Regions from separate parts of the Paeniglutamicibacter sulfureus genome, predicted to be linked through region 2. Evidence: riboswitches for the same ligand, from Rfam matches in the RefSeq annotation. Region 2 holds a riboswitch; each other region holds the start of a gene.
What was found. A riboswitch is a leader RNA that binds a small molecule or an ion and turns the genes downstream of it on or off. The one in region 2 is predicted to bind S-adenosylmethionine.
Positions count from the first base shown of each region.

Region 1: linked by a shared signal. The riboswitch ahead of ABD687_RS15130 (O-acetylhomoserine aminocarboxypropyltransferase/cysteine synthase family protein) and the one ahead of ABD687_RS17035 (hypothetical protein) in region 2 are both predicted to bind S-adenosylmethionine.
Region 3: linked by a shared signal. The riboswitch ahead of ABD687_RS15240 (methionine ABC transporter ATP-binding protein) and the one ahead of ABD687_RS17035 (hypothetical protein) in region 2 are both predicted to bind S-adenosylmethionine.
Region 4: linked by a shared signal. The riboswitch ahead of ABD687_RS18085 (methylenetetrahydrofolate reductase) and the one ahead of ABD687_RS17035 (hypothetical protein) in region 2 are both predicted to bind S-adenosylmethionine.

Region 1 is NZ_BAAAWO010000001.1:3,307,969-3,315,183, forward strand. Features, by position in the region: gene ABD687_RS15105 (hypothetical protein) at 1-38, shown strand, start outside; gene ABD687_RS15110 (adenylosuccinate synthase) at 207-1,496, shown strand; gene ABD687_RS15115 (carbon-nitrogen hydrolase family protein) at 1,741-2,520, shown strand; gene ABD687_RS15120 (hypothetical protein) at 2,723-3,109, shown strand; gene ABD687_RS15125 (CoA-binding protein) at 3,254-3,754, opposite strand; gene ABD687_RS15130 (O-acetylhomoserine aminocarboxypropyltransferase/cysteine synthase family protein) at 3,754-5,127, opposite strand; SAM riboswitch class I at 5,293-5,388, opposite strand; gene ABD687_RS15135 (histidine phosphatase family protein) at 5,520-6,071, shown strand; gene ABD687_RS15140 (ferredoxin reductase) at 6,209-7,215, opposite strand, start outside.
Region 2 is NZ_BAAAWO010000001.1:3,750,092-3,757,306, forward strand. Features, by position in the region: gene ABD687_RS17015 (amino acid ABC transporter permease) at 1-422, shown strand, start outside; gene ABD687_RS17020 (amino acid ABC transporter ATP-binding protein) at 419-1,186, shown strand; gene ABD687_RS17025 (aminotransferase class I/II-fold pyridoxal phosphate-dependent enzyme) at 1,225-2,376, shown strand; gene ABD687_RS17030 (PDR/VanB family oxidoreductase) at 2,373-3,380, shown strand; gene ABD687_RS17035 (hypothetical protein) at 3,400-3,684, opposite strand; SAM riboswitch class IV at 3,707-3,839, opposite strand; gene ABD687_RS17040 (agmatine deiminase family protein) at 3,947-4,975, opposite strand; gene ABD687_RS17045 (zinc-dependent alcohol dehydrogenase family protein) at 5,205-6,260, shown strand; gene ABD687_RS17050 (Nramp family divalent metal transporter) at 6,436-7,215, shown strand, end outside.
Region 3 is NZ_BAAAWO010000001.1:3,336,363-3,343,577, reverse strand. Features, by position in the region: gene ABD687_RS15255 (acyl-CoA dehydrogenase family protein) at 1-285, opposite strand, end outside; gene ABD687_RS15250 (NtaA/DmoA family FMN-dependent monooxygenase) at 298-1,716, opposite strand; gene ABD687_RS15245 (methionine ABC transporter permease) at 1,765-2,499, opposite strand; gene ABD687_RS15240 (methionine ABC transporter ATP-binding protein) at 2,492-3,316, opposite strand; SAM riboswitch class I at 3,421-3,515, opposite strand; gene ABD687_RS15235 (SDR family NAD(P)-dependent oxidoreductase) at 4,083-4,835, opposite strand; gene ABD687_RS15230 (MFS transporter) at 4,914-6,326, opposite strand; gene ABD687_RS15225 (M20 family metallopeptidase) at 6,351-7,215, opposite strand, start outside.
Region 4 is NZ_BAAAWO010000001.1:3,982,019-3,989,233, forward strand. Features, by position in the region: gene ABD687_RS18065 (ABC transporter ATP-binding protein) at 1-229, shown strand, start outside; gene ABD687_RS18070 (MFS transporter) at 226-1,491, shown strand; gene ABD687_RS18075 (ABC transporter substrate-binding protein) at 1,550-3,073, shown strand; gene ABD687_RS18080 (ABC transporter permease subunit) at 3,073-4,860, shown strand; SAM riboswitch class I at 5,247-5,363, shown strand; gene ABD687_RS18085 (methylenetetrahydrofolate reductase) at 5,467-6,393, shown strand; gene metE (5-methyltetrahydropteroyltriglutamate--homocysteine S-methyltransferase) at 6,438-7,215, shown strand, end outside.

The DNA of each region.
Region 1 (7,215 bases), 440 kb from region 2:
CGGCGGTTGAAGCAGAAGACGAGCCCAAGGAAGCATAAATCCACTCATTGATGCTGCATCGGGTAAACTCGTGACGTAAGAGCCCCTTACTGTTCTTCCTGATCCTGCTTGGGCCAATCGAAGAGCGAGGGGCATTTCTGCGCCCGGCACCGCCGGGACCCGGCATTTTTGCCGGCCGCGCTGAATCGAGCAAGGGGGAGGATCCCATGCCAGCAATCGTGATCGTCGGCGCCCAGTGGGGCGACGAAGGCAAGGGCAAGGCCACAGACCTTTTAGGTGGCCAGGTTGACTACGTTGTAAAGCCAAACGGCGGCAACAACGCAGGTCATACAGTTGTCGTTGGCGGTGAAAAGTATGAGCTCAAGCTCCTTCCCGCCGGTATTCTTTCGCCAAATGCCATCCCGATCATCGGCAACGGCTGTGTGGTCAACCTCGAGGCGCTCTTCGAAGAGATCGAGGGACTGGAGGCACGCGGTGCCGATACCTCGAAGCTGCGCGTCTCGGCCAACGCGCACCTGGTCGCCCCGTACCACCAGACCATGGACAAGGTCACCGAACGCTTCCTGGGCAAGCGCGCCATCGGCACCACCGGGCGCGGCATTGGCCCGGCCTACATGGACAAGATCGGGCGCCTGGGCATCCGCGTGCAGGACGTCTTTGACGAATCCATCCTGCGCCAGAAGGTCGAGGGCGCACTGCGCCAGAAGAACGAACTGCTGGTCAAGGTCTACAACCGCCGCAGCGTTGAGATCGACGAAATCGTCGAGTACTTCCTCTCCTACGCCGAGCGCCTGCGCCCGCTGGTCATCGATGCGACGCTCGAGCTGAACAATGCGCTGGACGCCGGCAAGGTCGTGCTCATGGAAGGCGGCCAAGCCACTTTCCTGGACGTGGACCACGGCACCTACCCGTTCGTGACGTCTTCGAACCCGACCGCCGGCGGCGCCTCGGTCGGCTCGGGCATCGGCCCAACCCGTATCAGCCGCTCGATCGGCATCATCAAGGCCTACACCACCCGCGTGGGTGCAGGGCCGTTCCCGACCGAGCTCTTTGACGACATGGGCGAATACTTGCAGAAGACCGGCGGGGAATTCGGCGTGAACACCGGCCGTCCGCGCCGTTGTGGCTGGTACGACGCAGTGTTGGCCCGCCACGCCTCGCGCGTGAACGGCTTCACCGACTACTTCGTCACCAAGCTCGACGTGCTGACCAACATCGAGAAGATCCCGGTGTGCGTGGCCTACGACGTTGACGGGGTGCGCCACGACGAGATGCCGATGACGCAGACCGACTTCCACCACGCCAAGCCCGTCTTCGAATACTTCGACGGCTGGACCGAGGACATCACCGGTGCCCGCACCCTCGATGACCTGCCGGAGAATGCACGCAACTACGTGCTGGCGCTCGAAGCCATAAGCGGGACCCGTTTCTCCGCCATCGGCGTGGGACCGGACCGCGAGCAGACGATCGTCCGCCACGATTTGATCAACGACTGACAGCGACGCGCTCGGGCGCGGTGTGGGGCAGGATGAATGACATTCACCTGGCCCGGCACCGCGCCCTTGCCGTGTCCGGGGCACGGATGCCGTCTTGACCCGTCTCGAGATGCCGAACCGTCCCCCTGTCGACCGTTTTGCCGTCACATTCTTCGGGTCGGGGCAAAAATCACTGCAGCTGACTCGCCGAGTTGGCGATTGTCGTTAGGCTGGGTGAAAGAACTCAGCGACGAAGGGAATCGCCATGAAGGTCAGCGTTGGTCAATTTGCCCCCACAGGGTCGGTCACCGACAACTTGGAAACCATGGAACGACTGGTTGCCAAGGCGAAGGCCGAGGCCGCTGACCTGGTGCTCTTTCCCGAAGAGGCCATGCTCGCCGTTTCCCAGGTGACGGGCCCGTTGAATGACGCCCTCGAAGGGAACTGGACCAAATTCGTCCAGCAGCTTTCCTTCATGGCCGCCGAGCACAAGATTGCCATTGTGGCCGGGGGATACGAGCAAAGTGGCGACGAACGGCCCTACAACACCCTGGTGGTGCTCGGAGAGGATGGCGCGATCCTGGGGACCTACCGCAAGATCCACCTCTACGACGCATTCTCCTACCAGGAATCGAAGTCGATCAAGGCCGGAGATGTTGCCGAGGTCCCCGTCTTCGAAATCGCCGGCATGAAGGTCGGGGTGTTCACCTGCTATGACCTGCGTTTCCCGGAAATCGCCCGGAGGCTGGTCAACGAGGGCGCCGAACTGTTGCTGGTGGCCGCCGCCTGGTTCAAGGGCGAGCACAAGATCGAGCACTGGGAAACCCTGTTGCGGGCACGCGCGATCGAGAACACGGTGTGGGTCGCGGCCGCCGGAACCAGCTCGGGCCACACCATCGGCCACTCGGCGATCCTGGATCCCATGGGTGTGCCGATCGAGTACCTGGGCGACGATGCCGAGGGCTTGGTGACGACCGATGTCACGCGCCGGCGCATCGACGAGGTGCGCGAGTTCCTGCCGGTGCTGGCCAACCGCAGGCTGTAGGAAAAGGAATGCCCGGGAGCCCGTGCGTGTGCCGTCCAGGCGCCCGCACGGGCTCCCTTTGCGTCTCCCGCGGGCAGTCTGAACCCGGCCGCCGAAGCGCCGGCCGCGACCCAACGAATTTCACAGTTCTGGGCATGTACGCTTCGGGTTCCGCCCACTACTATTGGTGCTCGATGTAACTCCAATTAGGCAGGATAGGGCAGTGGGCACCACCGACACGCAAATGAATGAAGCCATCATCGAGGAATGGGCCGAGGCAACGGCGCAGGCCTACAACGACTCATTGTCCGGCCTGGACCTGGCTCGTGTGCCGAAGGCTGTGCGGGCCTTCATTGAACTGTATGGGCAGAGCAAGGACATGACCTTCAACGCCGACTACTCACCGATCGACTACTTCGAGGAACACCCTGCCTCGGCGATCGGAATCATCCTCGACACCCCTGAGGCCCTGGAACTGTTGGACGACGACGAGGAAGAAGCGCTCGAGGACATCCTCGGCTTTGCCGAGGCCTGGGCGGAGTTCGATTCAAACCAGCAGCCGGACCTCGGGGTTTCCGAGGCCGACGACGAGGACGACACCGGGTGGTAACGAGAACCATGGGCCGCCCCTGAATTGCGGGTTGCCTACGGGAATCGCTCGGGCCGTCCCGCGGGTTCCCTCCAATGGGAAGGGTCCGTGCCGGAAACCATGGGGTTTCGGGCACGGACCCTTCGCATGGGGCAGACTGTCTTGCTAGGCGAGCAACTGGCGCTTGGAGGAGATGACGCCGGTGTTGAACCCGGCCAGGCGCAGCCCGCCGTGGAAACGTGCGTGTTCGATCTTCACGCACCGGTCCATCACCACATTCAGGCCGTTGGCCTCGGCCTTGGCCGCGACCTCCTCGTGCCAGGAACCCAGTTGCAGCCACAGGGTCTTGGCCCCCACGGCGATCGACTCGTCCAGGACGCCGGGCAGGTCGTCGTGCTTGCGGAAGACCTCCACCAGGTCCGGTGTCTCCGGCAGGTCGGCCAGCGACTTGTAGACCGGCTGGCCCAGGATCTCATCGAGCACCGGGTTGACGAAGTAGACCTTGTACTTGGAGGAGGACAACAGGTAGGTCGCCACGAAGTAGCTGGCGCGCGAGGGCTTGTTGGAAGCGCCCACGATCGCGATCGACTTCGTGTTGCGCAGGATCTCGAGGCGTTCGGCCGCGTTCGGGCCTTCCCAGGTGCGGGTATCCACGGCGTTGCTCATTACTTGGCTCCCGTCACGGCGGCCGCGCGGGCGGCGTCGATGGAGCAGGCTGCCCCGTCGTAGGCTTCCTCGGCCGGGGCGTCGGCCACCAGCTGCGAGGCGGTCAGGGCCTGGTCCAGGTCCCAGAGGATGTCATCGATGTCTTCCAGTCCCACCGAGAAGCGGATCAGGTCCTCGGGAACGCCTGCCGCAACCAGCTGGTCGGCGGAGAGCTGCTGGTGGGTGGTGGAAGCCGGGTGCAGCACCAGGGTGCGCACGTCCCCGACGTTGGCCAGGTGGCTGGCCAACTGCAATGCCTCGATGAAGGCACTGCCGGCGGCGCGGCCGCCCTTGACGCCGAAGCTGAACACGGAGCCGACGCCCAGGGGCAACAGCTCCTGGGCACGCTCGTAGTGCGGGTGGGAGGGCAGGCCTGCGTAGTTCACGTAGGAAATGCGCGGGTCGGCCTCCAGCCATGCGGCCACGGCCTTGGCATTGGCCAGGTGCGAGTCCATGCGCTGGGGCAAGGTCTCGACGCCCTGCAGCAGCTGGAACGCGGACTGGGCCGGCAGTGCCGGTCCGATGTCGCGCAGCTGCTCGCTGCGCAACTTGGTCAGGAAGCCGTACTCGCCGAAGTTGTCCCACCAGGAGACGTTGCCGTAGGAGGCCACGGGCTCGGTCATCGCGGGGAACTTGCCATTGCCCCAGTTGAAGGTGCCGGCCTCCACGACGATGCCGCCGAGGGTGGTGCCGTGGCCGCCGAGGAACTTGGTGGCGGAGTGGATGACGATGTCGGCACCGTGCTCGATCGGGCGCAACAGGTACGGAGGGGTGAGGGTCGAATCGACAACCAGCGGGAGGCCCGCGGCGTGGGCGACCTCGGCCAGGCCCCTGAGGTCGGCGACGTCGCCGGAAGGGTTGGCCACGACCTCGGTGTAGACCGCCTTGGTGTTTTCCTGGATGGCGGCGGCGAACTCGGCCGGATCCGTGGAGTCGATGAAGGTCGTCGACACCCCGAAGCGACGCAGCGTCACGTCGAGCTGGGTGATGGTGCCGCCGTAGAGCTTGGAGGAGGCCACGATGTGGTCCCCGGCGCCTGCAAGTGCGGCGAAGGTGATGAATTCGGCTGCCATGCCCGAGCCGGTGGCCACCGCGCCGATGCCGCCTTCGAGGGAGGCGATGCGCTCCTCGAATGCCGCCACCGTCGGGTTGCCGATGCGGGAGTAGATGTTGCCGTACTTTTGCAGCGCAAAGAGGTTCGCGGCGTCGTCGGAATCCTTGAAGACAAACGACGTGGTCTGGTAGATCGGAACTGCGCGCGAGCCGTGCTCGGCGTCAGGGGTGCCGCCGGCGTGCAGCGCGCGCGTGCGGAATCCAAATTGGTGTTCGGCCATGAGGGTGGCTGACTCCTTGCGTATACGGCTGGGGCAGCCCTGGGTGCGGACTGTCCTCGCCTGTGGTGGGGCGGGTGGTGCTTCTCCCGGATGAATGCGGCGCCGAAGTGCCCTCGGGGAGGGGTTTCCCTGCGGGCGCATCGACACCCAAGATCGCTGGTGCGTTCTCCATCGTTTCTGGCGGTAGCACCTTGTCCACCGGAGTGTGGAAGGTTGCTGCGGCGTCGTAGAGCCAGATCTCTCGGCCGCTCGGGATGGGGGTCTGGGATCCATTGTGGCAAGAAAATTGCCTGTAGCCAAAGAATATGTGCTTAGGTTGCGTCCGGGGGGATGGGAATCGAAGGATCTGCACCGGATCCCGGCGGCGTTCCTGCCCGGTTAGGCTTGTGGCCATGAGTGCAACCTTGGTTTTGGTCCGTCACGGTGAAACGGCATGGAATGCCGAAGGTCGACTTCAGGGTCAGACGGATATTCCGCTCAATGAGCTGGGACGTGAGCAGGCGCGTGGCGCGGGCCGGGAACTGGCAACCCGCCACTGGGATGTACTGGTCTCATCGACGCTTGGCCGCGCAGCGGAAACGGCGGAACTCATCGGGCATGACCTGGGGTTGACGCTGACCGAAAAATTGGGCGGTCTCCAGGAACGCCACTACGGCAATGCCGAAGGCCGTGTGGTCCGCGACCTGCCCCGCGAGGAGATCGACCTGCTGCTGCACTCGGCAGAGCCCGAGGAAGACGTGGTGAAGCGCGGGATTTCCGCCCTCAGTGAGCTGGTGCTGCGTTACGAGGGCAAGAACATCATTGCCGTGGCCCACGGGACATTGATCCGACTGACTGTTGATGAGCTGCAGGGCGGCGTGCGAACCAAACCGCTGCGCAATGGCCAGATCGTCGAAGTGGACATCAGCCTGCTGCAGCGGCACCTGTCCGCCGCCGCACACTAGGAAATTCCGCCCTCCAACATGAACCACGTTGGCATGGCTGGAACGTCCTTGGCGACCCCCTGGCCTTGCGCCGCGAGGGCCGATGACCTCCATGCCCGCCATCCATGCTTCCGAGGTCACCTCCTGGAACCAGCCGGCTAGGCGTCGATCACCAGATCGGTCCGCGCGGTCGAGCAACACGGCAGGAACTTGCCGGCCTCGATCTCCCGTGCGCGGATCCCGCCTTGGTGGTTCATCTCAACATCACCGGAAAGCTTCACGATCTTGCAGGAGCCGCACATGCCTTCCTGGCAGTTGGCGCCGATCCTGACTCCGGCTCGCTGGGCAATGCCGAGGATCTTCTCCTCGGGGTCGATGCGCACGTTGATGCCGGTGCGCATGAAGGACAGGGTGAGGCTTCCGGTGCCGACGGTGTCGAATGCCGAAACGTCGGGGGCGGAGGGTTCCGCTGTTTCTGCCTCGGCGGCCGGAACCTCGGAATCGACGGGGTCTGGTTCGGCAAAGTCGGGATCGGCCGCCTGGAGCGGCAGTCCCGTGGCCTCCAGCGGGCCCTCGTCGTCGTAGGCCGGTTCGTACATGCCTAGGGCGGAAGGCTGGCTTTCGTAGTAGTCCTCCGCCGAATCGGAGATTTCCTCCGCGATTTCCTCGGCAATCTCCTCCGCCAGGGCAACCTCTGTCTGGTATTCCAGGGTCGTCTCGCAGTCTCCGGAGAAGAATTCCATGTGGATGGAGGTGTCGTCGACGCCGACCGCGGCAAGCAGTTCGGACACGTTGTTCAGGTAGCCCTCGGGGCCGCAGGCGTAGACCTGGCGTCCGTTGGCATCTGGCGCCACCTCATCCAGCATCGCGGTGGACAGCCGTCCGGTGAGGCCTTCCCAGTCCGCGGGCGCGCTGCGGTCGCCCAGGGAGAAGTGGACGGTGACGCGCGAATCCACGGTGGCGATGTAGCCCAGTTCCTGGTGGAAGGCGAAGCCTCCGGGTGCGGCACCGTGATAGAGCACCACCACGTCGGCCTGTCCGGGCAGCGAGTGGATGGTCCGCAGCATGGACATGATCGGGGTGATGCCGGAGCCCGCGGCCAGCAGGAGGTAGCGCGCCCGCCGGTCGGCGTCGGGCAGGTGGAAGGCGCCGACGGGTCCGAGCA
Region 2 (7,215 bases):
CCACGGGCCAGACCGAGGCGGCGAAGGCCATCGGGATGTCCAGGATGCAGACCATGCGCCGGGTGATCCTGCCGCAGGCCATGCGCGTGATCATCCCGCCGACCGGCAACGAGACCATCGGCATGCTCAAGTACACCTCCTTGGTCATCGTCATTGGGTACTCGGAGCTGTTGACCAGCGTGTCGATCATCTACTCGCGCAATTTCCAGACCATTCCGCTGCTCATCGTGGCGGCCATCTGGTACCTGGCGGTCACCGCGGTGCTTTCCGTGGGCCAGTACTTCATCGAACGCCACTTTGAACGGGGCTTCTCACCCATCAAGGGCAAGAAGCCCGCGGCGCCCGCTGCCTCGGCAACCGGCCCCGGCGCGGGACCAAAGGCAGCGCCAAGCATCGAGCCGGAATTGGAGCCAAGCAAATGAACGAACCAGTCCTGCGCGCCCACAATGTGCGCAAGTCCTTCGGCCACCTGGAAATCCTCAAGGGCATCACCCTTGAGGTGCAGGCCGGACAGGTCGCGTGCCTGCTGGGGCCATCCGGCTCGGGCAAGAGCACGTTCCTGAGGTGCATCAACCACCTGGAAAAAATCAGTGACGGGGAAATGTGGGTCCACGGGGAGCGCATTGGATACCGCCGTTCGGGGAACAAGTTGCACGAGCTGAAGGAAAACGAAACGGCCAGGCAACGTGCATCCGTCGGCATGGTCTTCCAGCAATTCAACCTGTTTCCGCACCGGACCGCCCTGGAGAACGTGATTGAGGGACCGACCATCGTGCAGCGCAAATCGCGCGCGAAGGCCATGGCCGAAGGCATGGAACTGCTGGACCGGGTGGGATTGGCAGACAAGTACCAGCACTACCCCGCGCAGCTCTCCGGGGGCCAGCAGCAACGCGTGGCCATCGCCCGGGCCCTGGCCCTGAAGCCAAAGCTCATGCTCTTCGACGAGCCGACCTCCGCGCTCGACCCGGAGCTGGTGGGGGAGGTGCTGGAGGTCATGACTTCCCTGGCGGCTTCGGGGATGACCATGATCGTGGTGACCCACGAAATGGGCTTCGCCAAGGAAGTCGGGGACGTCGTGCACTTCATGGCGGACGGGCAGCTGGTGGAATCCGGCAGCCCCAGGCAGGTCCTGGAGGACCCCCGCGAACCCAGAACCCAGGCCTTCCTGTCCAAGGTCTTGGCCTAAGGGCGTCGATGGAATCCACCCGGAGAAGGAAGGACCAGATGTCCCACGAGCAATCCGGCGCACGCGAGGCGACACCACGGCCGCGCAACCTGGTGAACCTGCTGCCGAACTATTCGCGCTCGCCGGCCGCGGGGAAGGTGCGGTGGGTGGCTTCCTCCAACGAATCCTGGATGTCGCCCTCGCCCGCTGCCGTTGCGGCCATGGCGGCCAGCGTGCAACGCTCCAACCGCTATCCGAGCCTGGCCGGGGACCGGCTGGTGGCCGCGCTGTCCGACACGCTCGGGCTGCCCGGCACCCAGGTTGCGGTGGGGGCAGGGTCCCTGGCCCTGCTGGGCCAGGTCCTTGCCGCGTTCGCCGGGCCGGGCGACGAGGTGCTGTACGCCTGGCGCAGCTATGAGGCCTATCCGATCCTGGTCACGCTGGCAGGGGCCCGGGGCGTCCAGGTGCCGCTGGACGCGGCCCATCGCCACGACCCGGAGGCCATGCTCCGTGCCATCACCGAACGCACCGCGGTGGTGCTGCTGTGCAATCCCAACAACCCCACCGGAACGGTGCTGGGGATCAACGAAGTCGAATCCTTCCTCGCGAGGGTTCCGGGCCGGGTGCTCGTGGTGCTCGACGAGGCCTACATCGAGTTCTCCGAATCCAGTGGCGACACCCTGATGCTGCTGCCCAAGTACCCGAACCTGGTGATCCTGCGGACCTTCTCCAAGGCCCATGCCCTGGCCGGGGCGCGGGCCGGATACCTGCTGGGAGGGGAGGACATCGTCCGCGCCATTCGCAAGGTGGCCCCGCCCTTTGGGCTGAGCGCGGTGGCAGAGGCCGGCGCCGTGGCGGCCCTCGCCGACACCGACTACCTGCTCGGCACCGTGGCCGCGGTGGCGGGCGAACGCGAATTCCTGCACCGGAAACTGGAGGCCCGCGGTATTGGCGTCCCATGCAGCGGAGGCAACTTCCTCTGGATCCCGGAAGACGGCCGGCTGGCGACCGTCATCGAACGCGCGTGCGCCGCGCACGGGGTGTCGGTCCGGGCCTTCGACGGCGCGGGAGTGCGGGTGACCATTGGCCCGCGTCTGGCCTCCCTCGCAATCCTGGCCGCCTTGGACGAGCCGGCAGCGGCGCGGCCCCCTCAAACGCCGCAGACAGTACTCACCACCCACCCAATCCACAGCACTGGAGGTGCATCGTGATCAGCACAAGTGAAAAGCACATCATCGAGGAACCGGTGGCGACCAGCCAGACGAGCGAGGACGGGTTCTTCGTCGTGGACGTGGTGGACATCCGGCGGGAATCCGAATCGGTTCTCTCCCTGGGCATTGCCCGCCCGGACGGGCTCGCCCTGCCGGACTGGAGTCCGGGATCGCACATCGACGTCATGCTCCCCAACGGGCTGCTGCGCCAATACTCCCTGTGCTCCGCCCCCGGGGAGCCGCGCTGGCGGCTGGGGGTGTTGCGGGAGCCCGCCGGCCGCGGCGGATCCGCCTACATCCACGACCAACTGAAGCCCGGCGAGCAGCTGCGCGTCAGGAGCCCGCGCAACAATTTCGCGCTCGGGCCCGCACCCGAATACGTGTTCATCGCCGGGGGCATCGGCATCACGCCCATCCTGCCCATGCTGCGCGCGGCCGAGGCCTCCGGGGTGCCGTGGCGCCTTGTCTATCTGGGGCGCAGCCGCAGCTCCATGGCCTTCACCGGCGAACTGGCACAGTACGGCGAGAAGGTCCACGTGCACGCGGACGACGAATCCGGGCTCTATCCCCTGGGCGAGCTGCTCGGCGGCCCGGCGGCGGGATTCCACGCCTATGTGTGCGGCCCCGGCCCGCTGCTGGACTACATCGCCACGCTCACCACCGGTTGGCAGGACCCCGCACGGTTCCACTTTGAACGCTTTGTCGCCGACGCGGCCGCGAGCGCGCCTGCCGCGGGAGACCATGAATTCACCGTAGAGACGACCGAAGGCCTTCAGGTGCAGGTTCCGGTGGGCACCAGCATCCTCACCGCACTGGAAGAAGTCGGGGTGCAGGTGCTGAACTCCTGCCGGGAGGGCATCTGCGGGACCTGCGAGACCCCGGTGGTCGCGGGGGAGATCGACCACCGCGATTCGCTGCTCAGCGATCAGGAGCGGGAGGCCGGCGACACCATGATGATCTGCGTGTCGCGTTGCAAGGGCGGGCGCCTGGTGCTGGACATCTAGCACCAGGCCCGGCGGGGCGTCAGGCGCGCAGGCGGAAGAACGAGCTGCCGACCAGTTCGTGGGCCCCGGGCAGCAGGAGAACCAGCAGCTCGGGGTTGAACTGGACCTCGACGGGGCCGCGGCCGACCAATGCGGCCGAGAGCTTGCGCGGGGCCAGTGCCTCGAGCACCCACTCGTCGGGACCCGCGCCAATGTGCAGCAGGTCGGTGTCCGCGTCGAGGTGGAGCCAGGCGGCGATCCAGTCGCCGGTGAAGCGCGGAAGCGGGTTATCCGTGGGGGCGGAAGTCAGGGTGGGGCCGTACATGATGTGCACACGTCCTTGGGGTTCGTTGTCCTTGCCCTTTCGTGCGGGATGCGCGACAGGGCCGCTTCGTCATCCGAACCACCCACCGTGCAACTATGGGGTTGGCGTCTGTTTTAGTCGGAGCTATGCCTATGCGGCAACCAGAACTCGTGAAGCTGATCCAACCCTACGGCGAAGCGGGGACGTTTTGCCAGCGCGGACGTGCGGGGAGCAACAAACGGTCATCTGTGACGGCGAGTGACCTTGCCATCCCGAGAGGGGTTCATTTCGCCGTCGGCATCGGCTCCTGCTGGGTGATGCAGTGGATGCCGCCGCCGCGGGCGAATAGCTCACGGGCATCCACGCCCACGACCTTGCGCCCCGGGTAGGCGTCGGAAAGGACGGCAAGGGCCTTTTCGTCGTTGGGATCGTTGAAGGTGCAGGCCACCACCCCGTCGTTGACGACCAGGTGGTTGATGTAGCTGTAGTCCACGAACCCCTCGGTGTCGCGCAGCGTCGCAGGGGCAGGGACCTCGATGACGGTGAATTCGCGGCCCCTGGCGTCGGTGGCGCCGCGGAAGGACGCGGCGATTTCCCGGCTGGCCGCATAGTCCGGGTGCTCGGGGTCCTCCTGCATGTGAACCAGCACGGTGCCGGGGGAGGGGATGGTCGCCACGATGTCCACATGTCCGCGGGTGCCGAATTCCTCGCTGTCGCGGGTCAGCCCGCGCGGGAGCCAATGTACCTTGGTGGCGCCCAGGGTGCGCGCGAACTCCTCCTCGACCTCGGCCTTGGTGATGCCGGGGTTGCGCCCGGGATCCAGCTGCACGGTCTCGGTGGCCAGCACCGTGCCCTGCCCGTCGACGTGGATGCCGCCGCCCTCGTTGACCAGGGTCGAGGCGATGCGGGGCGCGCCGGCCCACTCGGCCACGATGGCACCGATCTTCTCGTCCTTGTCCCAGGCAGCCCAGTCCTGGGCGCCCCAGCCGTTGAACACCCAGTCCACCGCGGCGAGCCCGCCGTGCTCGTCGGTAACGAAGGTCGGCCCGATGTCGCGCATCCAGGCGTCGTTGAGCTCGGCCGTGCGGACCTCGATGCGCTCATCGAGATAGCGTGCGGCAATTTCCACGTCGGCGGGGTCCACCACCATGACGACCGGGGCGAACCCGGCCACCGCGTGGGCGACGTTGGCCCAGGTCGAGCGAGCCGCGTGGGCCTCGGCCCCGGTGACGCCCAGCGTGTATCCCTCGTGGGGGAAGGCCATCCAGACGCGCTTCTGGGCCGAGGTCTCGGCGGGCATTGACCAACTCATGGTGTGTGCTCCTGCTTGGTAGGTGGTGCGCGATACGCCGGCGCCGGACAAGGTGCATGGGATGGCCATTACGCTAAATGAATATCGTTCATTTATTATGCTGGTTGACCGGAGCGTGCGCAAGGGGTGTGCGCCTCTCCGCGGGAAGCCAGCGCTGGTATCCGAGTAGCGGCAGCAGGCTGGGCATAGGGTGGAACCATTGCCGGCCCACCACTTTGCGGAGGAACACATGCGCGCCACCCTGATCCACGGACCGCGGGACATCCGCGTCGAAAACTGCCCCGAGCCGACATTGCTCGCCGACACCGACGCCATCGTGCGCGTCACCGCCTCGTGCGTCTGCGGCTCGGACCTCTGGCCCTATCGCGGGGTCAGCCAAACGCCCAGGCCCCGGCGCATCGGCCACGAGTTCATCGGCCGTATCGAGGCGGTCGGCGACGGGGTTTCAACCCTGACCGTGGGCGACTTCGTGGTGGCGCCCTGGGCCAATAGCTGCGGCGCCTGCCCTCCGTGCCGCCACGGCGTCCAGGTCGCTTGCGAACACCGGGCCCATTGGGGCGGGGTGGACGAGCACGGGCTGCCCGTGGACGGCGGGCAAGGCGAGATGGTGCGGGTGCCCAATGCCGAGGGCACGCTCGTCGCGGTCCCCGGGGTCACGGAGCCCGACCAGGCGCTGTCCAAGTCGCTGTTGGCGCTCTCGGACGTCATGGGCACCGGCCACCACGCAGCCCTCGGGGCCCGTGTCGAACCCGGCCGGAGCGTGGTGGTGGTCGGTGACGGGGCCGTGGGTTTGTGCGGGGTGCTCGCGTCCAAGCGACTGGGCGCCACGCGCATCATCGCCATGTCCCGGCACTCCGACCGCGCGGCACTGGCCAGGGCGTTCGGGGCCACCGACATTGTCGCCGAGCGCGGCGCCGAGGCGGCGGCGAAGGTGCGCGAGCTGCTCGGGGGTGTGCTGGCGGACTCCGTGCTCGAATGCGTCGGCACCGCCGAATCCATGGACCAGGCGTTGCGCTGCACCCGGCCCGGCGGTGCCCTGGGCTTCGTGGGCGTCCCGCACGGGGATGACCCGCTGCCGATGTCAGTGCTGTTCTCCAAGAACATCTCAGTGGCTGGCGGGGCCGCCAGTACCCGCGCCTATCTTCCCGAACTGCTCGTCGACGTGCTGGAAGGGAGCATCAACCCGGGCCTGGTCTTCGACTCGGTCATGGATCTCGAGCAGGCTCCGGAGGCGTACAGGGCAATGGATGAGCGTCGGGCCATCAAGGTGATGCTCATTCCGTAATCTGGAGGCCGCAGCGGACGTAGATTTGTTTCCGAGGTGCGTGGCTAATATCATACTTATTGGTTCTCTCGGCGATCGTCAATTGAGGTCAATACCCGGCTGGCACAGGAGGCCGCGGGGGAACCCCCGATGATTTCGGCCTTTCAAGGCCGGTTGCACACCTCAAAGGAGCGGTATGTCTATCACCACCCCCGAGTCGCGCCCGCTGGGCGACGAAACGGTCGACCCGTACGCGTTGGATCCCCGGTCCATCATGGACCCGCCCACCCGCTGGCGGGACAGGTTCAAGTTCCTTGGCCCGGGCATGATCACATCGGCCGCCGTCGTCGGTTCCGGCGAGCTGCTCACCGCCACCACGCTCGGTGCCAAGGCAGGTTTCATGCTGCTCTGGCTGGTGCTGGCTTCCACCTTCATCAAGGTATGGGTGCAGATCGAGTTGGGCCGCTGGTCCATTTCCACCGGCAAGGTCGCCGTCACCGGCTATGACGAGGTCCCGCCGCGGATCGGCAAGCGCGGCTGGATGGCCTGGCTCATCCTGCTGATGTTCGTGCAGTTCCTGACCAGCCAGGCCGGTGTCATCACCGCCTCGGCCTTCGCGTTCTCCTCGCTGCTGCCCATCGGGCCGGACCCGTACTCGTTCCTGTCCATCGGCACCTGGGTGGCCATCCTGGTGGTGATCGCCATCGCGATCCACCTGGGCAACAAGTACGTCGTGGTCGAGGGCATCTCCACGGTGCTGGTCTTCCTGGTGACGATCTTCGCCGTCGTGATGGTCTTCGCCATCCAAGGCACCGAATTCAGCTGGAACGTCGGCGACTTGGCCGACGGCATGCGCTTCCAGATCGCGCTGGGCTCCATCGGCGTGGCCCTGTCCATGTTCGGCCTCACCGGTGTGGGTGCCGGCGAGATCACCGCCTACACCTACTGGTGTGTGGAAAAGGGCTACGCCTCCTGG
Region 3 (7,215 bases), 410 kb from region 2:
GTGTGATCGATACAAATGGGCAACGTTCGAATCCGCGGCTGCCAGATCAATGAGAAGGCGCGCAAAGGTTTCGATACTGACGCCCGCGCCACCGTACGCCTGGGGTACCCGCAGCGCTCCAAACCCCGCTTCATCCAGCCACGCGACTTGTTCGAATGGGAGGATGCGTTTGAGATCACGTTCCCGGGAGCCTTCGGCAATCCGCGAAAAGAGTTCGGCAAATCGCGCGCGTTGGGTCGAATAATCGGCGGCAACAATTTCGGATGCCTTCAAAGTAATGGTCATGCTGGATGCCTTTCAGGAACTTGCTGTGACCGCGGCGAGATTTTCATTGGCTGCCGAGAATTGGGTGAAGGCTCCGCGGAAAGCGGCTGCCGGGTGTGAGGCCTCGAGCGTCGCTTGTCGCCCAAAGACCTTCTCGCGCAAAGTGCCTGGCGCATATTCGGTTTGGGCAAGGCCGCGGGCTCGCAATTCGGGCACCACACCCTCGATGAAATCCGTGTAGGAGCCAGGCAGAATCTGGTTGATGATGTTGATGCCGTCGGTTCCTGCGTCCTGCCACAGTTCGAGCTGATCAACGATTTGTTCAGGGGTCCCGGAGATCTGCATGGACTTCGCCCGGTACCGGGCGAGATCGGCAATCGTGGGGTTACCTCCCGGAACCGAAGCGCGAATGGCTTCAAGCACACCCTTTCCGCCCTCTGTATCGATTTCACCAAGTCGGGTGTCCAATGGCCTGCCGCCGAGGTCAATACCGAGCCCTCCGCCTATGTGCGCAACCACGGCGTCCAGGTCGAGATACTCGTCATAGTCAGCTTGCTTGCGCAAGACCTCTGCTTCTGTACTTCCCACTACGAAGGAGAGTCCGGCAAAGATTTTCACATCGGATGCTTCGCGCCCGGCGTCAACTGCCAGTTTCCGAATGACCTCAGAGTTCTTGCGAACGTTTTCGGGGTTCGGCGCGAAAAGGAAGGTGGCTTCCGCGTTGGCGGCCGCGAACGATCTGCCACGTGGAGAACTCCCGGCTTGAAAAAGAAAGGGGGTTCGCTGCGGGCTGGGTGAAGACAAGTGCGGGCCGTCAATTGAGTAGCGTTCTCCCCGATGGTAGATCTTGTTCACCAAGGCCGGATCAGCGTGGATTCCTGCAATTTTGTCGGCCAGCAACGCGCCGTCTTCCCACGAGCCTTCCCACAGCTTGAACGCAGCCTGAACGTATTCTTCGGCCCAGTCATAGCGGTCTGTGTGTTTGGCTAGCCTGTCAGCCCCAAAGTTGCGGTGTGAATTCTCCAGCACGCTTGTCACGATGTTCCAGGCAACTCGACCGCTGCTCAGGTGATCGAGCGTCGAGAGCTGACGTGCCAACTGGAAGGGATCGGACTGGATTACCGAGGACGTGAAGGCCAGCCCGATTTCTTCGGTCACTCCTGCCAGGGCCGAAGCAAGCACTAGCGGGTCATTGGACGGCACCTGCAGTCCGCGCTTGATGTGCGATGCCCAGCCCCCGTCGTGGTCGCCGTAGAGCCCAACAACATCCGCAAGGAAGATTGCATCGAACCTTGCGGCTTCCAGGTCCTTGGCCAGATCCACCCAGAGCTTGAGCTCGTTGAAGCGATGTTGTTGTGCCTCGGGGTGGCGCCATTGGCCACCAAGGATGTGGCTGGTGGTGTTCATCAGGAAGGCGCTCAACAGCAGGCGCGGTCGCCGTGAAGTACTCATGGTTGGGGTCTCTCCAAAAGAAGCAGGTCGGTTCAAGAAGGGCGATGGTTACTGTCGCTTGTCCAGACGGGATGCGATGCGGGTGCCCGAGATCTGCACAATTTGGACCATCAGAATCATCAGCACGATGGCGACGACCATCATGCCTGTTTCATATCGGTAGTAGCCATAACGGATGGCAAAGTCACCGATGCCTCCCCCGCCGACCAGTCCCGCCATTGCCGAATAACTGATGAAACTCACCGTCATGATCGTGATCGAACCAATCAGTGCAGGCTTCCCTTCCACTAGCAACACGTCGCGGACGATCTGGCCGCGGGTCGCACCCATGGCCCGTGCAGCTTCAACGACGCCGCTGCCGAGCTGCGTGAGATTCTGTTCAACGAAGCGTGCAAAGTAGGGAATCGCGTTGATCGTCAGCGGGACAATCACGGCTGCCGTACCGATGGTTGTTCCAACGACGAACCGGGTGAAAGGAATGATCGCGATCAGCAAGATCAGGAACGGAAAGGACCGCATGGTGTTGACGAAACCATCGACAATGCGATGCAGCTTCGGCCGGGGTCGGAGGCCTTGGGGGGCCATTGAATAGAGCCAAATACCCAAGGGCGTTCCCACCAGGATCGCGATGGGGATGGACACGACGAGCATGGCCAAGGTCTGGCCGATTGCCGCGGCAATTTCAGGCCAAAGCTCGATAACGCGGTTGAGGTCGAAGGCCGCTGCACCGCTGCCGTTGGTGGAGGAAGCAGGCACGCTGACGGCCGCAGCAAACTTAGACAAGGGAGGCCTCCTTCAAAGGTGCGCCGAAGCTTGCGGATTCGGTGCCGCGGACCTGGCGCTTGCGGTCCAAGGTGATGTCATCGGAAATGAGGTACCGGCCGATGGCGGTCGCCGGTGTAAACGAGGGATTCCGAAGTGCGCTGATGTCGAATTGTTCGACGACTCGGCTTTCTTCCATGACGGCGACGTTATCGGCGATTGCCTTGACGACGTTCATTTCATGCGTGACGATCACGGTGGTGATTCCCAACTGGGCGTTGATGTCCGAAAGGTACTGCAACACCGACGCAGTGGTCCGCGGATCCACGGCTGATGTCGGCTCGTCGCAAAGCAATACCTTTGGCTCGGTGGCCAGCGCACGGGCAATGGCCACGCGTTGCTTCTGTCCGCCTGACAGCTGTCCCGGATATGCCTTGGCTTTGTCGGCCAAGTCCACAATTGCCAAGGCTTCGTGGGCGCGGCGGCGGCGTTCTTTCTTGGCTACTCCCGCGAATTTAAGGCTAAGCTCGACATTTTCAACGGCGTTGCGGTTGTTCAGGAGGTTGAAATGTTGGAAGATCATCCCGATCTGGTGCCGAGCCCTGCGCAATTCCTCGTCGTTCAGCGACGTAAGGTCCGTACCGTCAACCACCACGCGGCCGTTCGTCGGGCGCTCCAAGAGATTGATATTGCGAAGCAACGTTGATTTGCCCGCACCGGAAAATCCAATGATTCCCTGGATCGATCCCCGCGGGATTTCCAGCGAGACGTTGTCCACCGCAGTGAAGGGTGCCTCCGCCGGAGGGAAAACTGTTGACACGCCTTGAATGCTGATCATGTCCTACTCCTCTCGGTTCACCCGAGGAACGCCGCGACATGGCAAATCAGTCAAATACGTGCGTAAGAACGAAAGTATTCGGCGGACCGCGCAGAGTTTGGCTATCTCCATCGGTCCTGGCGGTAGCACCGGATCCCAAGGACGGGAGTGGTTGCTGCGGCGTCAACGAGCCAGGTCTCTCAGCCGCTCTGGATGGTGTGTGTTGGCGTTGGTCGATTGCCAACGCCGAACAGTTCAAGTGTGTCGCAGAATCTTCGATCGAACCAAGACGAATCGGGCTCCTGTGAAACAAATCGACTCACAGAACGATTCTCGCGCTTGATTTGCTTCATGAACCGTTATAAGTCGGAAGATGAAGCGTCGATCCGCCCTACCTTGCTTCATGATTGCGTCATGTTGACAATGCGCCCCACGCGCGCGCCCCGGTCTTGCCGAGCCAATTCCAGCCCATAGGTGAACGCTCGTCCGAGCACCACCAAGGTTCGCCACCCGTGGGATTTGCGAAACAACCGGTGACCCACTGCTGCGCCACCCGCGACGGCGACAAGGATTGCGCGACGTCAAAGACACCCGCGGCCGTCACCATGTCCGATCGCTGCAGACCGAATTCCGAGGGCAACCGCGCGGCGACCAACGGGCCAATTTTCGTGGTTACCCCATGGATCGCCAGAGGTATTTACACGATGACCCGCAACCGCCCACAGCAAACCCGCAGGTACCGGGAGCCGCGTGGGCGGAAGGTACCTGCGGGTTCATCGTCGTCGGCTCACTTGGCCAAATAGCCACCATCGACCGGCAACGAAACGCCGGTGACGTAAGTATTGGTGGCACTGGCAAAATAACCCACCGCTTCGGCAACGTCTTCCGGCATCGCCACTCGACCCAGCGGAATCGCTTCGGAGACCGCTCGCTCCGCGGCCATGGGATCCTCGTGTCCGGCCAACCAGTCCTCAAACATCTGGGTACGTGTCATCCCCGGGGCCACGGCATTGACCCTGATGTTGTGCGGTGCAAGTTCCACCGCCGCGGCCCGTGTCAGCGCCAGCATCGCGCCCTTGCTCGCGCTGTAGATCCCCATGGTGGGAACCCCAATGCTTGCCAGCCGCGAGGTCACGTTGATGATCGCGCCGCCACCGGCACCACGCATGACCCGCCCCGCAGCTTGGAGACAGAAAATCGCCGCGAAGGTGTTGATTTCAAAGGTTTCCCGCACCTCCTCCTCCGGGGTGTCGAGTAGGGAATTGATGTGGTCAATGGCCGCATTGTTCACCAGAACATCAAGCCTTCCGGTGCGTTCGAGCACCGTGTCCATCAATGACTGCGCGGCACCCGAAGCGGTCAGTTCAGCCCGCACGAAGAAGCCGGACTCGCCGAGTTCTTCGGCCACCTGCTCTCCGCGTTCCTCATTTCGTCCGGTCACCACGACCTTCATTCCATCTGCCACCAGTCGTCGGGCAATCTCGATTCCGATTCCCGAGGTGGCGCCGGTAACCAGTGCGACGCGTTGGTTTTCTCCCACTGCGCTCTCCTCCTTCACTTCGCTGTTTGTCCTACTTTTTTGCGGGACCGATCAATTCCTGGCCCGGGCGGCTGTCGCTTAGGGGCGTCCCGCCCCCACCAGCCTTTCACCAAGCTTTCGTCGCTGCTGGTCGTCGCTGCCTGGAATGACGTTGCCCCGAAGCGAACGCCCCGCGGTCTCCTTGAAAGTGAGCACCGAAATCAGCCCGATCACGCCCGCAGCCATCAGGTACCACCCCGGTACCAGCGAATTTCCGGTCGCACCGATCAGCGCCTCGTTGGCCACCGCCGCGGTGCCGCCGAAGACGGCCGTGGACAGGTTGTAACCAATGGCGAATCCGGAGTAGCGCACCGAAGTCGGGAACAACGCGGGCAGCGTCGAGGAGATCGTCGAGAGCAGCATGACCAGCAAGAGACCCAGGGTGCCGATGCCAACGATCTGCCCCCACAATCCGGCCGACTGCATCAATTGCACCGCCGGCACCGAAAGCAGCACGAAGCCAATGCTTGCGGTCACCAGCAGCGGTTTACGTCCAATCCGGTCGCTGAGTGCCCCCAACGGCACGATCAATGCGATCATCACCAGCTGGATGAGAACCAGCGTCATGTTGGACTCCACCGAGCCATGTCCCAAGGTCGTCGTCAGGTAACTGGGCATATAGGTCAGCACGAGGTAGAAGGCGACGTTGACCAGCACGATAAAACCGAAGAGCTTGAAGAGCTGACCGGGATACTTGCGCAACAATGTTCCCAGTGCCTGCGGCGCGGTGCTGACTTCGTTGTCCTTGGAACTGTCCTCGGTAAAGGTTTCGGATTCCTCAAGGTGGCGTCGCATCCACAATGCAATCCCCCCAAGCACGAGGGTGAGTGCGAAGGGCAACCGCCACCAGCCAGCCATCATGCCTTCCTCGCCAACCACCAGGGTCAGCCCGGTGCACAGGATCGCCGCCGCGCTGAAGCCGGCCAAAGTGCCGAATTCAAGGAAGGAACCATAGAAGCCACGGCGGTTATCCGGGGCATGTTCGCTCATGAACACCGCGGCTCCGGCGTATTCGCCGCCGGCGGAGAACCCCTGGACCATGCGCAGCAGGACCAGCAAGACCGGAGCCAGGTAGCCGACCTGGTCAAAGGTGGGCAGGGCGGCGATGCACGCGGTGGACACACTGATCATCACAATGGTGAAGATCAAGACCTTCCGTCGGCCAATCCGGTCACCGAGCGGGCCGAGCACCATGCCACCGAGCGGACGGATGAGGAAGGAGATCGCGAAGGTGGAAAAGGCGAGGATTCGAGGCAGGGTTCCCCCTTCTTCACCGAAGGTGAAGAACAGTTGGGAGATGTACACAATCAGGTACCCGTAGATCCCGTAGTCGAACCACTCGATCGCGTTTCCTATTGCCGATCCGGCCACGGACTTCCGGGCCTGCTTCAGTTCTGTCGGGCTGAAATCGGCTTCGAGTCTCAGGGCAGGCGGTTGGGTTTGGCTGGTCATGGTGTGCTCCTTTGGCGGCCTTAATTAATGGGAGGGAGTCGGTGCGTTGTTTGAGGCATGGCGCAGTGCGAACAGTGCATACGCGCGGGCGGCGGTAAGCAGGTCATCGATCTCCACCGATTCGTTTGGCTGATGGGCCTGGGTGTTGATTTCCCCGGGACCGAGGACCAGGGTGGGGACCTGATGGTGCTCGGCCATGTAGCCGCCCTCGCACGAAGCTGTCCAAATGCCGAGCTCACCGGCGCCGGAGACATCGCGGACTGCCTGGCGCATACCGGCGACGACGGCGCTGTCCGCGTCGGTGAGGAACCCGGGCATCTGCATCTGCAGCTGGCCGCGGACGGTGATCTTCTCGCGCCCCGGCATCGAAGCGGTCTGCAGGCGCTCACGGATGCGATCCAGCAGATGTTCAAGGATAAGGTGCGCGTCCTCGCCGGGCAGCAGACGCCGGTCAAGGCTCATTTCGCAGGTGTCGGGCACAATCGAGGTTCCGTGTCCGCCGGCGATGGTTCCGATATTCCATGTTGCGGCCCCAAGCACCGGGTGGGCGGCCGCCGCCAGTCGCTCCGTGTCCTGGCCTATTTCGGCAATGATCTCTGCCGCGGCCTGGATGGCGCTGGCCCCGTCGGCCGGGCGTCCGGCATGGGCGCTCGCCCCGGTAATCTGCAGGCCGAAATTCGCAGCTCCCCGACAGCCGACAATCGCCACCAAGTCGGTGGGTTCGGCGACCACGCAGCCCGTGTACGAGCCAACGGGCTCGGTGGCCACGTAGTGTGCGATGCCGATCGCGTCGGCTTCCTCATCCACGGTGCATACCAAGGACAGCGGCAGCTGCGGATGGTGCGCATGGACAGCGGCCATGGCCGCGATCACCGCGGCCAGGCCACCC
Region 4 (7,215 bases), 230 kb from region 2:
GCTGGGGCTGCTGGAGAAATTGGTCCGGCAGGACGGAATGGGACTGCTGTTCGTGTCCCACGACCTCTCCGCCGTGTCCCGGCTATGTTCCCGCACCGTGGTGCTGGAATCCGGGCGCATCGTGGAGGAGGGCGACACCCTCGATATGTTCCACACTGCCCGGCACCCGGCAACCCGGGAGCTGCTGGCAGCCATCCCGCAATTGGGCACCCGAACGGGCGCCGCATGAGCGGCACCCGCGTCCTTGCCGGCGAGCCCGACCGGGTACAGGGCACAGGCCCCGCTCCCGGGCTGCTTCTGGCCAGCCAGCTGATTTTCAATGTGGGATTCTTTTCCGTTGTCCCCTTCCTGGCCGTGAGCATGCGCGGGGACTTCGGCATGGGTGCCCTGGCAATCGGGGTGGTGCTGGGGGCCAGGACCTTCGCCCAGCAGGGGATGTTCCTGATCGGAGGGGTGCTGGCCGATAGGTGGGGAGCGCGGCGGCTGATGGTTTCCGGCACCCTGGTGCGGGTTGCCGGCTATCTGGTGCTGGCCTGGGCCGCGGACTTTCCCTCGTTCCTGGCCGGTGCCATCATCACTGGAGTCGGTGGAGCCCTGTTCTCGCCGGCGCTCGAAAGCCTGGTGGGCACGGCCCGGTCCATGGAGACGGGGAACGCCGGCACCCGCGCCAAGCCGACGCTTTTTGCGCTGCTGGTCATTTTCGGTGAAATCGGCGCAGTGGCAGGCCCGGTGCTCGGTGCCTTGCTGCTCGGTGTCGGCATCGATGCCGCGCTGCTGGCCGGCGCGGCGATCTTTGCCGTCATGGCATTGGTCTTCCTGCGGTGGATTCCGGGAACCGACGCCGGGGGCCAAACAGCGATTTCACGGGTCGGGAATCGGGAGGGGGCAGGCACCTGGGCGTGCCTGCGTGAACGCCGGTTTGTGCTGTTTGCCTCGTTCTACGCGGTGAACCTGCTCGCCTACAACCAGCTCTACCTCGGGTTGCCGGTGGAACTTGAACGCAGCGGCGCCGGAGTCGGGGCACTAGCCGGGGTCTTTGTCTACGTTTCGCTTCTGACCGTGGCCCTGCAATGGCCCATTGCCGGGTTCATGCGCCGCGTCGGGGACAAAACGGCCCTCTCGCTCGGATTTTCCGTGCAGGCCGTGGGATTTTTGCTCTTGGCGGTGCTGGCAACACGGGAGGCGCCGGAGGGCGCGTCCCTCGCCCCCGCCGCACTGATGGTCACGGCCCTGGCGCTGGGCCACATGTGCGTGACGCCTACGGCCCTGGGCCTGGTCGCCGGCTTTGCCAACGGACATCCCGCCGGGGCGTACTACGGCCTGCTCGCCACGTGCGGGGGGCTGGCCGTGCTGGCTGGAAATGCCCTATTGGGTCCGCTCTATGAACATGCCTACCTGCCGTCGCTGGCAGCGGCCGCCCCTTGGGCGGCACTGGCCTTGCTGGCCGCAACCTCCGCAGTGGCCATCCGCCGCTTTGTGCCCGGGCATTGACCGCCCTCTTTCCCGAAATCCAGTCACCACCCAACCACGAAAGACAGGTAAGACCGAGATGGTTCTTCCACGCCCAAAAGCAGCCGCGACAGCAGTGCTGGCCTCTACCCTGGCACTGGCCCTGAGCGGATGCTTCGCCGCGGGCGACGCGGGCGCCGCCGCAGACGACACCCGCATCAAAGTGGCCATGATGCAACCGCCGCGTTCGGGACTGACCCCGCTGAGCGATGACGCCTTCAAGCTCTCCCGCTGGCAGGCGGCAGAGACCCTGGTGGTCCTCGACGAGGTGGGAGAGGCCCAGCCCGCACTGGCCACCGCATGGGAGCAAACGGGTGAGAGGACCTGGACCTTCGAACTGCGCCAGGGCGTGGAATTCCACGACGGAACCGCACTAACCGCCAAACAGGTCGCCGCTTCGCTGGAAACCGCGGCGAATGCCAGCCCCAAGCCCCGCATCCTCGACGGCGTCGAGCTGGGCATCAAGGCCGAGGGCGCCAACACCGTCGTGGTCACCACCGAGGTTGCCGACCCGCTGCTGCCGCAACGGCTTTCCAGCCCGCAGCTGTCCATCCTGGCGGCCTCTGCCTACAAGTCCGGCGGAGTCGTCGTCCCGACCGGGGCCGGCACCGGTCCGTATGTGCTTTCCTCCTTCGACGGAACCAGCTCCGCAACCCTGGACCGCTTTGATGGCTATTGGGGCGAACCTGCCGCCGCCGCCGGGGTGGACGTCCAATTCGTCCCGGACGGCACCGCCCGCGCAGCGGCCCTGCGCACCGGAAACGCCGACATCGTGGAAACCATCCCCGTGGGACAGGTCGCCCAGATCGATCCCGCGCTGGTCCACGAAGTTCCCATGCCCAGGACCAACACCCTCTACCTGAACAACGACACCGGCCCCTTTGCCGATCCGGCCGTGCGGGCCGCGGCGCGGGAAGCCATCGAGCGGGCCACCGTGGTCGAACGGGTCTACGAGGGCCGTGCCGACATCGCCGAGGGGTTGCTGGGCCCCGCACTGCCCTGGGCGGCAGCCGAACGCGCGAACGAAAACTACACCGAGGTGCTGGGGAACCGTGCAGCGCCCTCCGTTGTGAAGGGAACCAAGATCACGCTGGGCACCTTCACCGACCGGGCGGAACTACCCGAGGTTGCCGTCGCGCTGGAACAGCAGCTCGAGGCCGCCGGTTTTGTCGTGGAGCAGGATGTGCGCGAATACCAGCACATCGAGGCCGACGCCCTGGACGGGAAGTTCGACGCCTTCATCCTCTCCCGCGCCACGGTGCTGGATTCCGGGGACCCAGTGGCCTACATGTACAGCGATTTCTCCTGCGAGGGATCGTTCAACATCTCGCAGTTCTGCGATGCCGAGGTCGACGCGGCCCTGGCCAAGGCCGCGGCCGTGGCACCCGGTGGGGAACGCCGGGCCGCCATTGCCGCCGCCGAGGCGCTGATCCTTTCCAAGGACGCGGCAGTGCCGCTTTTGCACGAACGCGTCATCCAGGGCGAATCGGCCAGGGTCCGCGATGTTGAGCGCGACCCCCGCGAACGTGCGCTGATCACCAACCGCACGGGAATCGCCGACTGATGGCACGCACGGCCCCGGCAATCAACGCACTTTCCCGCCTGCTGGCCCTTGCCGCGGTGACGGTCGTGATCGGCCTGCTGCCGTGGCTATCGGGCAGCAAGCCCGAATACACGATCCTGCGTGCCCGCTATGCGGATCGGGAAGCGACACCGGAAACCCTGGCGATGATCCGCGACGAGCTCGGCCTGGACCGCGGCCCGGTGGCGATCTTCCTGGCCTGGGCCGGCGGGGTGGCCCACGGCGACCTGGGAACCTCGTGGATCACCAACACCCCGGTGGGTCCCGGGACTGTCTCCGCCCTGGGCGTCTCGTTGACCCTGATGGGATGCGCGGTGGCGGTGGCGGCAGTTCTGGCCGTGCTGCTGTGCGTCCCTGCGGTGGCGCGCGGTCTGGCCGGAAAGCCGGGCAGCGGATCCGGGGCCGTTGCGGCGGGAATCACGGCGCTGCCGGAATTCCTGTTGGCCGCCATGCTGCTGATTGTCGGAGCCGTCTTGCTGGGGTGGTTCCCGCCCTACGGCTGGCAGGGGCTGCACCACGCGGTGCTGCCGGCGCTTTCCCTCGGGTTGCCCGCCGGCGGGCTGATCGGGCGCCTGGCCTCCGAAGCCATCAGCGCCGCCTTCGCGGAGAAGTGGGTGGCGACCTGGCGGCTCTCCGGGGCGCGCCGCGGCCAGCTCACCGCGGCCGTGCTGCGCCGGGCCATGCCATCGGTGACCAGCCAAGTCGGCCTGGTCCTGATCGGGTTGACCGGCGGGGCAGTGGCTGTGGAAAAGGTCTTCGCGATCCCCGGTTTGGGCCGGGCCATCCTGGGCGCCGCCAGCGCCCAGGACATTCCGGCCCTGCAAGCCGGGGTGCTGGCGCTGTTGGTGCTGGCCGTCATCGTGGGTTCGGCCTGCGCTGCGGTGCGCCTGCTGTTGCTGGGCAGGGCACTTCGCTCCGGTACGGTTCCGGCGCCGGAGACCATGCGCTTCACCTGCCGGCGGGAGATGCTCCTGCCGCTGGCCGTGGCCTTGGCGCTGGTGCTTTTGGTCGTAGCCGGACTGTTGCGCGACCCGTTCGCGTCCGAGCACGCGAGGCTGGCTGCCCCGAGCCTGGCCCTGCCCTTCGGAGCCGATGCCAGCGGACGCGACCTATTGGCCAGGGTGGGGCATGGTGCGCTGTCGACCTTGGGGACTTCCCTGCTGGTGGTGCTGGTTTGCCTGGTCCTGGGGCTGGTCATCGGGCTGTTTCCGCATGCGGCAACCGGTCCGGTGGAGGTCGCCAACGCCGCCCCGCCGATCCTGGTGGGCCTGATGGTCGCGGTGGCCACCGGCCCGTCGCTGCTCGGCGCCGCGATCGCGGTCGCATTGGTGGGCTGGGCACCGCTGGCGGCGCACGCGGCGGCCCTGGGACAGGAAGCGCGGTCCCGGCCTTTCGTGAAGATCCTCCCGGTGCTGGGCGTGGGCCCGGCCCGGATCCTGTTCAGGTATGTCCTGCCGGCGATTCTTGGTCCGGTGTTCAGGCACGCCATGCTGCGGATTCCCGGGATCGCGCTGGCGCTGGCCTCGCTGGGATTCCTGGGGCTGGGGCCCCGGCAGCCCACCCCCGAGTGGGGGCTCATCCTGGCCGAGGGAATCAACTACGTTGAAAGGGCGCCGTGGACGGTCGCCGCTCCCGCCGCCGCCCTGGTGCTTACCTCTGTCCTGGCGGTGTCGCTCTCCGGCCTGAACTGGACTCGCCGCCAGGGCAACCCCGGGAACGATGCCCCGATCCGCGAAGGGCACAAAAGTACTGCCTCGTCCGGCGAGTAACCCCCTGCGCAGGGGGAGCGGCTTCACGAAAAAGGGATCAGGGTCATCGCGGTGGGGTCGCAACTCCGCCCCGGCAGTCCGTCAAGACCGTGGCACCACGGGTGAAAACCATTCCCCCACCCTCGGATCCCGGCACCGGAAACCGGTCGCGAGCACGCCACTCCTTCGCGTCACATTGGCTTCACGGAAGTCCCGCGACGTCATGCCGGTGCCGGAAATCCCCGAGGATGAAACGAAAAACGCGAATGGACGGCCGTAACAATGTGACCGCGGCGGACCAGGGAAAATGACGCCGTGTGGACACATGAAGTGATTTTGCCCTTCGTGACGGCTGTGCCGGCACGCTCCTTGCACGTGCCCTCGAACCTGTTCCAAGATGAATACATCAACCATCAAGAGCGGCTGAGAGATCTGGCTCGTTGACGCCGCAGCAACCATCATCCGATGGAGTCCGTTCCCTGGGACCCCGTCGGCGAGGGTGCTACTGCCAGAAGCGATGGAGCCGCTTCAGCGTTCACTCACCATCGCCGCAGGAAATCCGTGACGGATCCCTGGGGCTTTTGTGGCGATCCCTGATGCCTCCCTCGAATCGACGAGGAGACAAGCATGAGTATTGGAACGACAGCCGCACCGCCGTCACTGTCCTATGAGTTGTACCCTCCGGCGAACCGCGACGCCGCCGAGGCAATCTTCAACAGCATCGCGGCCCTGGAGACGACGGATCCTGACTACGTGTCGGTGACCTATTCGGGGTCCCCGGCACGGCGGAACGCGTCCCTTGAGCTGATCGAGCACTTGATCCAGAACACCCGCCTGCGCCCGCTGGCCCACCTGACCTGTGTGGGGGAGAGCCGCGAATCCCTGCAGAACCTGATCCGCCACTTCGTTTCCCTCGGGGTCCGCGGGGTGCTGGCGCTGCGCGGGGACCTGCCGACGGACCCCGAGGACTGGCGCGGCGAATTCCCCTTCGCCCGCTACCTGATCGAGCTGATCCGCGAGGTCGAGGCCGACCACTCGGCCGCCCTGGCCGGGGGAAGACTGGGGGTGGGTGTCGCCGCCTACCCGATCCGGCACCCCGAATCCCCGTCCTTCGAACACGACGTGGAGGTATTGCTGGCCAAGGAGCGCTCCGGGGCCAACTACGCCATCACCCAGGTCTACTTCCGTGCCAATGAGTACACCAACCTCGTGGAATCGGCCCGCCGCGCCGGGGTCACCATCCCGATCATCCCCGGCGTCATCCCGCTGAACTCGGTCAGGCGCCTGAACCGGCTGGCCTCGATGGCCGGGATTGCCCCGGACCCGATCCTGGCCCACGCGCTGGAAACCGCCGGCTCGGATTCCGAGCGCCACCGCATCGGTGTGGACGCCGCAGTCACCCTGGCCCGACGGGCCTTCGACGACGGGGCACCGGGCGTGCACCTGTACACCTTCAACGACCATCGCGGCTCCCTCGATGTCATCGAGCAGCTCGAATTGCCGCGGACCCGCGCGCAGGCCAGCAACACCTGGGCCACCCGCGCCGCGGTGTAGGCCCACACACCTTTCCACCACGCCAGAACAACAGGAGAACCATCATGACGAAGCCATCCTTCCCGGCAGCATCCATCCTCGGCTACCCGCGCATCGGGCCCAACCGCGAGCTCAAGAAGGCCCTCGAAGCGCACTGGGCCTCACGCACCGATGAGGCGACGCTGCACGCCGCGGCCCGCCAACTGCAGAACGCCAACCTGGCCAAGCTCACCGGTCTCGGGCTCAAGCCCGATGACGCCTCGCTGCCCGGCGACTTCGCCTACTACGATCAGGTGCTCGAGGCCACCGTCGCGCTCTCGGCCCTGCCAACCCGCTTCGCGGACCTGGCAGGCGAGAACGGCGCCATCGACACCGCCGCGTCCTTCGTCCTGGCCCGCGGCGACGAATCCCGCGCCCCGCTGGAAATGACCAAGTGGTTCGACACCAACTACCACTATCTGGTCCCGGAAATCGGCGAGGCCACCCCGATCAAGGCCAACGCCGCCGTCCTTCTCGAGTCCTTCGCGGCACACGCCGCCCAGGGCAACACCATCCGCCCCACCCTGGTCGGCCCGATCAGCTACCTGCTGCTGGCCAAGGCCGAGGACGGTGCACCGGCCGGCTTCGACCCGCTGTCGCGCATTGACGAAGTAGTCAACGCCTACGGCGAGATCCTTGCCGCCCTGGCCGCCGCCGGCGCACCGTGGGTGCAGCTGGACGAGCCGGCCCTGGTCACCGACCGCGGCGCCGCGCTGGCCGTCCCCGGCGCGCTCGCCGAAACCGTCTACTCCAAGCTGGCCGCCGCCACCGAGCGTCCCGCACTGTTCGTGAGCCTGGGCTACG